Regions from separate parts of the Pectobacterium versatile genome, predicted to be linked through region 4. Evidence: predicted binding sites of a transcription regulator. Region 4 holds the regulator's gene; each other region holds the start of a gene.

Region 1 (2,208 bases), 1.4 Mb from region 4:
TCCCGATTCTCTGCATCAGCCACAGTCTGACTGGCTGGCGGAAGAGGTGCCCGTTGCGTTGGTTTATAACGGCATATCGCATGTCGTTATGATGGCCTCACCGAAGGAACTGGAGCAGTTCGCACTCGGGTTTTCCTTGTCTGAAGGCATTATTCAATCACCGGCTGATATCTACGGCATTGATGTACAGACCGCCTGTAACGGTATCGAAGTACAGATTGAGCTTTCGAGCCGACGCTTCGCTGGACTAAAAGAGCGACGCCGGGCGATGGATGGTCGCACAGGCTGCGGCGTATGTGGCGTAGAGCAACTTGCGGAAATCGGCAAACCGATCGCACCGCTGCCCTTCACGCAGACATTTTCCCTTAGCAAACTTGAAAACGCGCTGGTGCGGCTGCGTGATGTGCAGAAGATCGGCCAAGTGACAGGCTGTACTCACGCCGCAAGCTGGGTCGCGCCAGACGGCACGCTGTCTGGGGGGAGTGAAGACGTCGGCCGCCATGTCGCGCTGGATAAACTGCTGGGCACCCGAGCGAAACAAGGGTGGCAGAAAGGCGCTGCGCTAGTTTCCAGCCGGGCCAGCTATGAGATGGTCCAAAAATCCGCCATGTGCGGCGTGGAAATCTTGTTTGCTGTCTCAGCGGCCACCTCACTGGCCGTAGAGGTCGCACAGCGCTGCAACCTGACACTGGTCGGTTTTTGTCGGTCGGGACATGCGACTATCTACACGCATCCACAGCGTTTGAGCGCGTAAGAGACACCACCAGAGTCGCGGCGTTTTGCAGGCGAAGGGCATAGATTAATTTGTTTTTACATAGTGCAATAACGACATAAGCGTTTGTTATCATGAAGTAAAGCAATCTGACTCATGCCACCCATTCGAGAATAATCATTTTCAATATCATTTAATTAACTATAATGAAGGTATTGCTTACGCGGTACTAACAACACAGTGCCGTAACATTTTTTTTACCATGGAGATGCTAAACATGAGTTATTCACTGCCATCGCTGCCTTATGCTTATGACGCACTGGAACCGCATTTCGACAAAGAAACGATGGAAATTCACCATTCCAAACACCATCAGGCTTATGTCAATAATGCTAACGCCGCGCTGGAATCTCTGCCTGAACTGGCTAAATTGTCTGCTGAAGAGCTGATCGCTCAACTGGACAAAGTTCCTGCGGAGAAAAGAACGGCACTGCGTAACAACGCGGGTGGTCACGTTAACCATAGCCTGTTCTGGAAAGGCCTGAAAGTCGGCACGACGCTGACTGGCGACCTGAAAGCGGCCATCGAACGTGATTTCGGCAGCGTTGATGCGTTTAAAGAGAAATTTGAGCAAGCAGCAGCAACCCGCTTCGGTTCTGGCTGGGCGTGGCTGGTACTGAAAGACGACGGCAAACTGGCCGTCGTGTCTACTGCAAACCAAGATAGCCCGCTGATGGGTGAAGCCGTTTCTGGTGCGTCTGGCTACCCAATCGTCGGTCTGGACGTATGGGAGCACGCTTACTACCTGAAATATCAGAATCTTCGTCCAGCTTATGCTAAAGCATTCTGGAACGTGTTGAACTGGGACGAAGCTGCTGCGCGTTTCGCTAGCGCGAAAAAATAAAGCCGTTGAGTGCCTGATACCATCAGGCCTCTTCTGCATTTGAATATAAACTGGAATAACAGTCTGTTATTCCAGTTTTTTATTATCCCTACCTCGATGCCGAGCAGCATGTACGTTGGCATTCCTCTCTCACTGGCGCATAAAGTTTCGGAGTAACGTGCCGATATCTATTGCAGGTTTTTATCATGTTATTGTGCAGGGATAAGCTTGGTAAGCGGTAATCCGAGATGCTAACACCGCTAAATACGTGTGCATCAGGATAGTGAATTCGACTCAATACGATATAGTGGTGGGATGTGATGACGATGAATTTTGATAATCTAAAAGTCGGTAAAAAATTAGGATTAGGTTTTTTCCTGATTCTGCTGATGACCATGGTAATTGCCGGTGCGGGCATTATGCATATTGGCTCGCTGAAAGACAGTATTGATAAAGTGAATTTAAGCAACAATATCAATGATGAAATTAACCAGGCTAAATATTACCGCGCATTATACGGCACCACCTATAATCCTGATGATATAAAAAAGAACGTTGAACACATTGCCAATGTCAGTAAACTCGCTGAAAAAGCAAAAGAATTTAACTGGCC
Region 2 (2,208 bases), 270 kb from region 4:
TGCTCTTCATGAACGGAGAACCCGCCGTGCTGTAGGTCAGATCGAGTTTTTCACGTGTGTTCTGTCGGTAAAGACCGAACACCATATCCACCTCGCGGCCTGCACCGTGTGTCGCAGCACGCAGCTCCTGCACGTCCTGATTCCAGCGCTCCGGCATATCGGCAATCAGCGTACCGTTCGGGAACGTGCGGTCGTAATTTTGCTGCTGCCACGCGCCAATCAGGCTAAAAATCCAGTTATCGGTGGTGTATTTTCCGCTCAGCGACTGACTGTGCGTACAGCGGCGCAATGTAGGATCGGGCGCGCCAGCGGCGATCTCCAGCGTTCGGTTTTTGGCATCGCCAAACGGCAGGTAAGTATCCTGCGTGGCGCGCGTGCAGTCTTCCGTCAGTGCCAGACTGGTTTCCCACGGCTGATCATCGGGTGCCAGCCGCAGTCGAAGATTCCCGACGCTGGATTTTGTCCCGCCGAGATTGTCGCTGCCGGTAGCAGGGTTAGTCATCGCGCCCGAATCGACCTGACGCAGCAGCGTGACGCTACCGTACAGCAGGCCATCTTGAATGGGGCCGCTGAGGTTGATTTTGCCGTGATAGCCGTCACGGCTGGCGACGCCACCTTCAACATAGCCACGCGGCGTGCTGTCCGGTTGCTGAGTGACGATATTGATAATGCCGCCCTGAGCGCTTTTACCGTACAGCGTTCCCTGCGGGCCTCGCAGCATTTCGATGCTTTCCACATCGGAGAGTGCCTGCACGGTGTTGGTGGCGAGCTGCGGTATGCCGTCCACGTAGACGGTCACGGCTGGGCTGTAGAAATCCTGTGCGGAAGACACACCGCGCAGTGAGATTGACGGGAACAGCAGGCTGCCGTTATTGCCGAGGTTCAGACCGGGCATCACACGGGTTAGCTTATCGGTACTGGTGACGCCAGCGTCTTTCAGCTCCGGTGCCGTCACGACGGTGGAAGAGACGTTATTGGCCGAGGCAGAATATGGCGACTGTTTGCTGGCGGTGACAACAAGCGTATCTTCCTGAGCGGCAAAGGCATAAGAAGAGAGAAATACGCCGGTTAAGGCAAGCGGATAAAGACGCATTATTTTCATTATTAAATCCCTGAAAAGACTAAAATCGATGTCAAAGGCAACGGCTTTCATCACGACACGCTTTCTTACGATACGGAAAGCTACGACACGGAAAGCGTGTGAGACAGAGAATGATGAAAGTTAAATGATAATCGTTTGCATTTTTTGAGCTACCCGTATCGGGTCTATTTCAACCCGAATACAGCAGATGTCCTGCACGTTCTCCCTGTCATGAATCCTGTCCCTGTTGGTTTGCAACTACGGGGGACGTTCCCTCTGAAAACGCGCGGGAAAGCCGTACCGATAGCCGCTTGGCGGGCCACAGGCTGGCGACTGCGAAGCAGGCCAGTACGCCTAGCGTGGTCTGATAATTTGTGTGATGCGCGAGCTGAAGCGCGGCAATCGACACAATCATGGCGACGGCAGCATCGGTCGATTGGAACAGCGCATAGTCGGAAGCGGGCTGATGCGGTCTGACTAATCCCATCAGAACGTTGTATAGCGTGACAAACCCGACGGCGGCAGCCAGATTGACCACGCCAAAGAGCGCGATCCAGGCGTTCAATGAATACAGCGGGTAGCCGACGGCCAGCACAATGGCCAACAGAGCGTGCACAACCATCACGGGCAGCAGGCAGCGCAGTGCGCCCATACGTCGAATCAGAACATTGGCGAGCACAATCCCTACGCCGCTGACGGCGGTGCTGTACACCGTCATGACGATACCCAGTTGGCTCAGGCTAAGCTGTCTGTCGATCAGCATGACGGTTTGTAGCGCCATCATGCCGCGCATTGCCAGATAGAAAATGGCCGTGAAGGCTAATACCGGCCAGAGCGTTTTAAACGTCAGACGATTTAGCGTCGGGCGTGCGGCTTGTTGGGTTTGATGATGCTGAGTCTGACTGTGCTGAATAGGGGATTGTTGGAGATAGCGCAGCGGCAGGATGAGCATCAGCAGCGACAGCCCCGCCAGCGCGAAGAAGCCACCTCGCCAGCCCGCCTGTTCCGCAATACTCAGGAACGCATAGGAACCGAACAGAATGCCCAGATAGCTGCCGCCGACCTGTGCGGTATTCGCCAGAGCACGACTGGACGCGTTGGTGGTGCAGATCGTGATGCCGTCGGCA
Region 3 (2,208 bases), 990 kb from region 4:
TCCACACCTGAGTTAAGCCCAAACGCATTCAGCATCGTGTTTAATTTAGCGGCGGTTTCAGCCCATTCGTCCTCGGGGACGGACGCCTCAACAATGCCCGCACCGGCAAACAGGCGGACTTTGTTGTGTTTGATGGTGCCGCAGCGAATCGCTATCGCCCATTCACCATCGCCGTTGGCATCACACCAGCCGACGATACCGCTGAATACGCCGCGATCGTGCGGCTCCAGCTCGGCAATCAGCTGACGCGCTTCCTGCGTGGGGAAGCCGCACAGTGCGGGGGTAGGATGGAGCTGGCAGGCGACCTGAAGCGCCGTCATCTCCGGGTTCGCCAGTTCACCGCGGATAGCGGTAGACAGGTGCCACATGGAGGCGGTATGCATCAACGAAGGGGCCGATGGAATGGTTAACGACGAGCATAGCGGCATCAGGCGTTGGCGGATGTCGTCCACCACCAGCTTATGCTCATGCTTGTCTTTACCCGATTTCAGCAGACGCTGGCTGTTCAGGTAATCCAGATGTTCATCGTTCATCCGTCGCGCCGATCCCGCCAGCGGATTAGAGACAATGACGTTCCCCTGCTTGCGCACCAGCAGTTCCGGGCTCGCGCCCAGCAATACCGAACCATCCGGCAGCGGCAGTGAGAAGTGGTATCCACCCGCGTTCTGCACCATCAGGTTATTGAGGATCGTTTGCGCCTTAACGGGGCTCGTTAGCTCAATGTCCAAAACGCGTGACAGCACCGCTTTGCTCAGTTCACCACGGCGGAACCGCTCAACCGCCTCTGCCACGATGGACTTGAACTGACATTCGTCTGGGACGCTGTTTAACGTTAGTGCGGTAGGGCCCGCAGCCGTGTGCTTACGGGCACGGCTGACGAGTTCAGATTTCGTCGTAACGTTATAACTATCAGGGATATAGAGACAAGACGGTTGCGTGGTATCAAAGGGAATCGCTCCCACAACAATAGGCAGCGACTGCCCTGCCTGACGCGCTCGCTGGAATGCCTGCGCGATTGCAGGGCTAAGCCTGTCATCGTGCGAGCCAGGAACACAAACAGGGGACGAAATACGTTCAAATAAGCCTGAAGTAGACAGGCTTCGGTGTTCCGATGCATATAAAAAAGCGGTTTGTTCCGAATAGGTTAACCCGCTAAATGCTTCAGTTTTTGTAATCAGTGTATCCACAAGACAGCTCCTGCGCTCGCAAATTAAATACCAATGATTATTAAAATCATTATCATTTATATTAAGCGCAGTTAAATTACACTGAAGTAACGTGTTCGGTCAATCCTTCCACAGAATGGTTATTCACACCCATTAATTAGGGGTTATATTGATGTTAATCAATTTTTTTGTGCATGTTTCATAATGGGTAATGGTTAGCAACAGGAATGTATTGATTATAAAACCCACATCACAGATGATAATGAAAATACTTATCATTCATTGTCAGAAAAATTAAGCTGCGCTAGACTGCGCAAATATTTTACTAATTATGTCTAAATGTGAGCCTGTCATGGATGAAAGCATGTACCGCCCGCACACCCGATCCGTTGTGCATCTGGCGCTGCTCATTAACATGCTTTCTCTCGGTAGCCTGATGATGGTGATGCCGCTAGGCCCCGATTTCGTCAGCGCCCTGTCTATGGATGCCAAGAACATCGGCTACATTAGCGGCGGTGCAACGTTTGCCTCCGCCATCGTCGGCTTCCTCGCCGCTCCCTATCTGGACAGATTTAACCGTAAACATGCTCTGATCGTGCTGCTGACGCTACGCTTTGGCCTGACGGCAGCCTGCATGTTTTCCACCAGCCAAACCGATCTTTTGCTGCTGTTTATTCTGGCGGGCTGCGTTGCCGGGCCGGCATCCGGTGTCTTGATGGCTGCGGTTGTTGATATTGTGCCGGCCAACGAGCGCGGAAAGCAGCTTGCCTATGTCGGCATGAGCTTTTCGCTCGCGGCGATTGTCATCATGCCGCTGTCACTGGAATTGGCTCACCGTATTAACTGGCAAGCGCCGTTTTATACTTTCGGCCTCGGTGGCCTGTTGCTGGTGTTGTTGGTGCTGTGGCTATTTCCTTCCATGCCGCCGACGCATCGGGTCCAGCAAGGTAATTCCCCCACGGCGGCATCCACGTCGGTATTACATGACCTGTTAGCATCCCCCCTTTTCCTGCTGGGACTGACGGTAATCTCGCTGCAAATG
Region 4 (2,208 bases):
ATGGCAGTGTTGGATCCGGTCAAAGTCGTGATCGAGAATTTGCCCGCCGAGCATGAAGAGTTTGTCGCGATGCCAAACCATCCGAACAAGCCGGAAATGGGCTCACGTCAGGTCGCATTTAGCCGCGAAGTTTACATCGATCGCGCTGACTTCCGTGAAGAAGCCAACAAACAATACAAGCGTCTGGTGCTGGGTAAAGAAGTGCGTCTGCGTAATGCCTATGTGATCAAAGCAGAGCGCATTGAGAAAGACGAGCAGGGCACCATCACCACGATTTACTGTAGCTATGATGCGGAAACGCTGAGCAAAGATCCGGCTGACGGCCGTAAAGTGAAAGGCGTTATTCACTGGGTTTCTGCGGCACACGCGGTACCAGCAGAATTCCGCTTGTACGATCGCCTGTTCAGTGTGGCCAATCCGGGGGCGGCGGACGACTTCCTGTCGACGATTAATCCAGACTCACTGAAAATTACGCAAGGTTTTGTGGAAGCGAGTCTGGCGCAGGCGGAAGTAGAGAAAGCGTATCAGTTTGAGCGTGAAGGCTATTTCTGTGCTGACCGTGTTTACTCCAGTGCAGAACATCTGGTGTTTAACCGTACGGTTGGATTACGAGATACCTGGGTAGGCTAAAGCCACCGGTAAGAAGAAAAAAATAAAACCGCCTAGGCGGTTTTATTTTTTTATGCGGTCGATTTATCGTGTGGAATCGTGCAGGGTTTCATCCTCTCGGCAATCCCCTTCACTGCAATGCCCATAGAGATACAGACTGTGGTTGGACAGTTTGATGCCGTGTCTTTCTGCGATCTCGCGCTGACGTGCTTCGATATATTCATCGCGGAATTCAATGACTTTGCCACAGTCGAGGCAAATTAAGTGATCGTGATGATGCTGCTGCGTCAACTCAAAGACGGATTTGCCACCTTCGAAGTTATGACGGGTTACGATACCCGCATCATCAAACTGGTTGAGTACGCGATAGACGGTAGCAAGACCAATCTCTTCGCCCATATCAATCAGTTTCTTATATAAATCTTCCGCACTGACGTGATGGCAGACAGGGTCCTGTAACACTTCCAGTATTTTCAGTCTTGGAAGAGTGACTTTCAGGCCGGCCTTCTTTAATGCGGTATTGTTGTCAGTCATGCGGGTTTAATCCTGTTGCTTACTTATCAATGGAGGCTGCCTAGCCTATGACATCGGTCGGCTCAAAAAATGCAAAAGCGTCTCAATTATAGAACCGCGCATACAAAATGAAAACAAGCGAATGTTAACAATATTGTCCCCATTCACACTATTGGTATACAACGCAATTAGTTGTTGATGAATGAGGAAATGATGATGCACATACAAAGCCGATGGGATTATTGTACAGGTTTACTGATAGAAGTTAAAAAAATGTATCAATTATTATGAAAGGTTTTACCTATCAATGCTAATTTGAGCTCTGATAGGGATTATCAGAGCTCAAATGGCTTAGCCAACCAGTTCTTTCAGGTTCAGCTCATCGCTGATCTGTTTCACCCATGTTGTTACGCGTTCGCTGGTCAGTTCAGGCTGACGGTCTTCATCGATAGCCAGGCCGATGAAGTGATTGTCGTCGGCGAGTCCTTTAGAGGCTTCAAAGTAATAGCCCTCTGTTGGCCAGTGGCCGACAATCGTCGCGCCGCGAGGCTCAATAATGTCACGGATGGTGCCCATGGCATCACAGAAGTATTCTGCATAGTCTTCTTGATCGCCGCAGCCAAACAGGGCAACCAATTTTCCTGTGAAATCCACTTCTTCCAACGACGGGAAGAAGTCATCCCAATCGCACTGAGCTTCACCGTAATACCAGGTTGGAATACCCAGCAGCAGAATATCGAAACCTTCGAGGTCTTCTTTGCTGCTTTTGGCGATGTCATGAACATCAGCAACGTTGGTGCCTAACTGCTGTTGAATCGTTTTGGCGATGTTTTCAGTGTTGCCAGTATCACTGCCAAAGAATATTCCGATGAGTGCCATGAATTGAATAACCTCTTGATTCCTAATGGTATGGTGTAATATTTCACCCACTTATCTGTTAATAATAACAGACACTCACATCGGGAGAAACTCGTATCGGTAAGGATGCGTAAATCAAGAGCGTATGAAATGCGAAGGTAAGTAAGAAAATGAAAGCATCCCTGCTGATGCTAAATTCCCTATAATGAATAGGGATTATGTTATCGT

The links. Region 4 encodes Fur, which represses iron uptake genes when iron is present. Its sites were predicted from a motif close to ATAATAATGAGAACNACTATCAA; they were not measured.
Region 1: a site for Fur is predicted at 883-905, ahead of sodA (superoxide dismutase [Mn]). Genes of this name have one in related genera too.
Region 2: a site for Fur is predicted at 1,227-1,249, ahead of EIP93_RS08165 (TonB-dependent siderophore receptor). Genes of this name have one in related genera too.
Region 3: a site for Fur is predicted at 1,423-1,445, ahead of EIP93_RS02635 (isochorismate synthase). Genes of this name have one in related genera too.

Annotation. Positions count from the first base shown of each region.
Region 1 is NZ_CP034276.1:120,036-122,243, reverse strand. It holds gene fdhD (formate dehydrogenase accessory sulfurtransferase FdhD) at 1-754, shown strand, start outside; gene sodA (superoxide dismutase [Mn]) at 990-1,616, shown strand; gene EIP93_RS00510 (methyl-accepting chemotaxis protein) at 1,916-2,208, shown strand, end outside.
Region 2 is NZ_CP034276.1:1,827,350-1,829,557, forward strand. It holds gene EIP93_RS08165 (TonB-dependent siderophore receptor) at 1-1,102, opposite strand, end outside; gene EIP93_RS08170 (MFS transporter) at 1,311-2,208, opposite strand, start outside.
Region 3 is NZ_CP034276.1:572,588-574,795, reverse strand. It holds gene EIP93_RS02635 (isochorismate synthase) at 1-1,187, opposite strand, end outside; gene EIP93_RS02630 (MFS transporter) at 1,531-2,208, shown strand, end outside.
Region 4 is NZ_CP034276.1:1,561,072-1,563,279, forward strand. It holds gene glnS (glutamine--tRNA ligase) at 1-630, shown strand, start outside; gene fur (ferric iron uptake transcriptional regulator) at 694-1,143, opposite strand; gene fldA (flavodoxin FldA) at 1,474-2,001, opposite strand.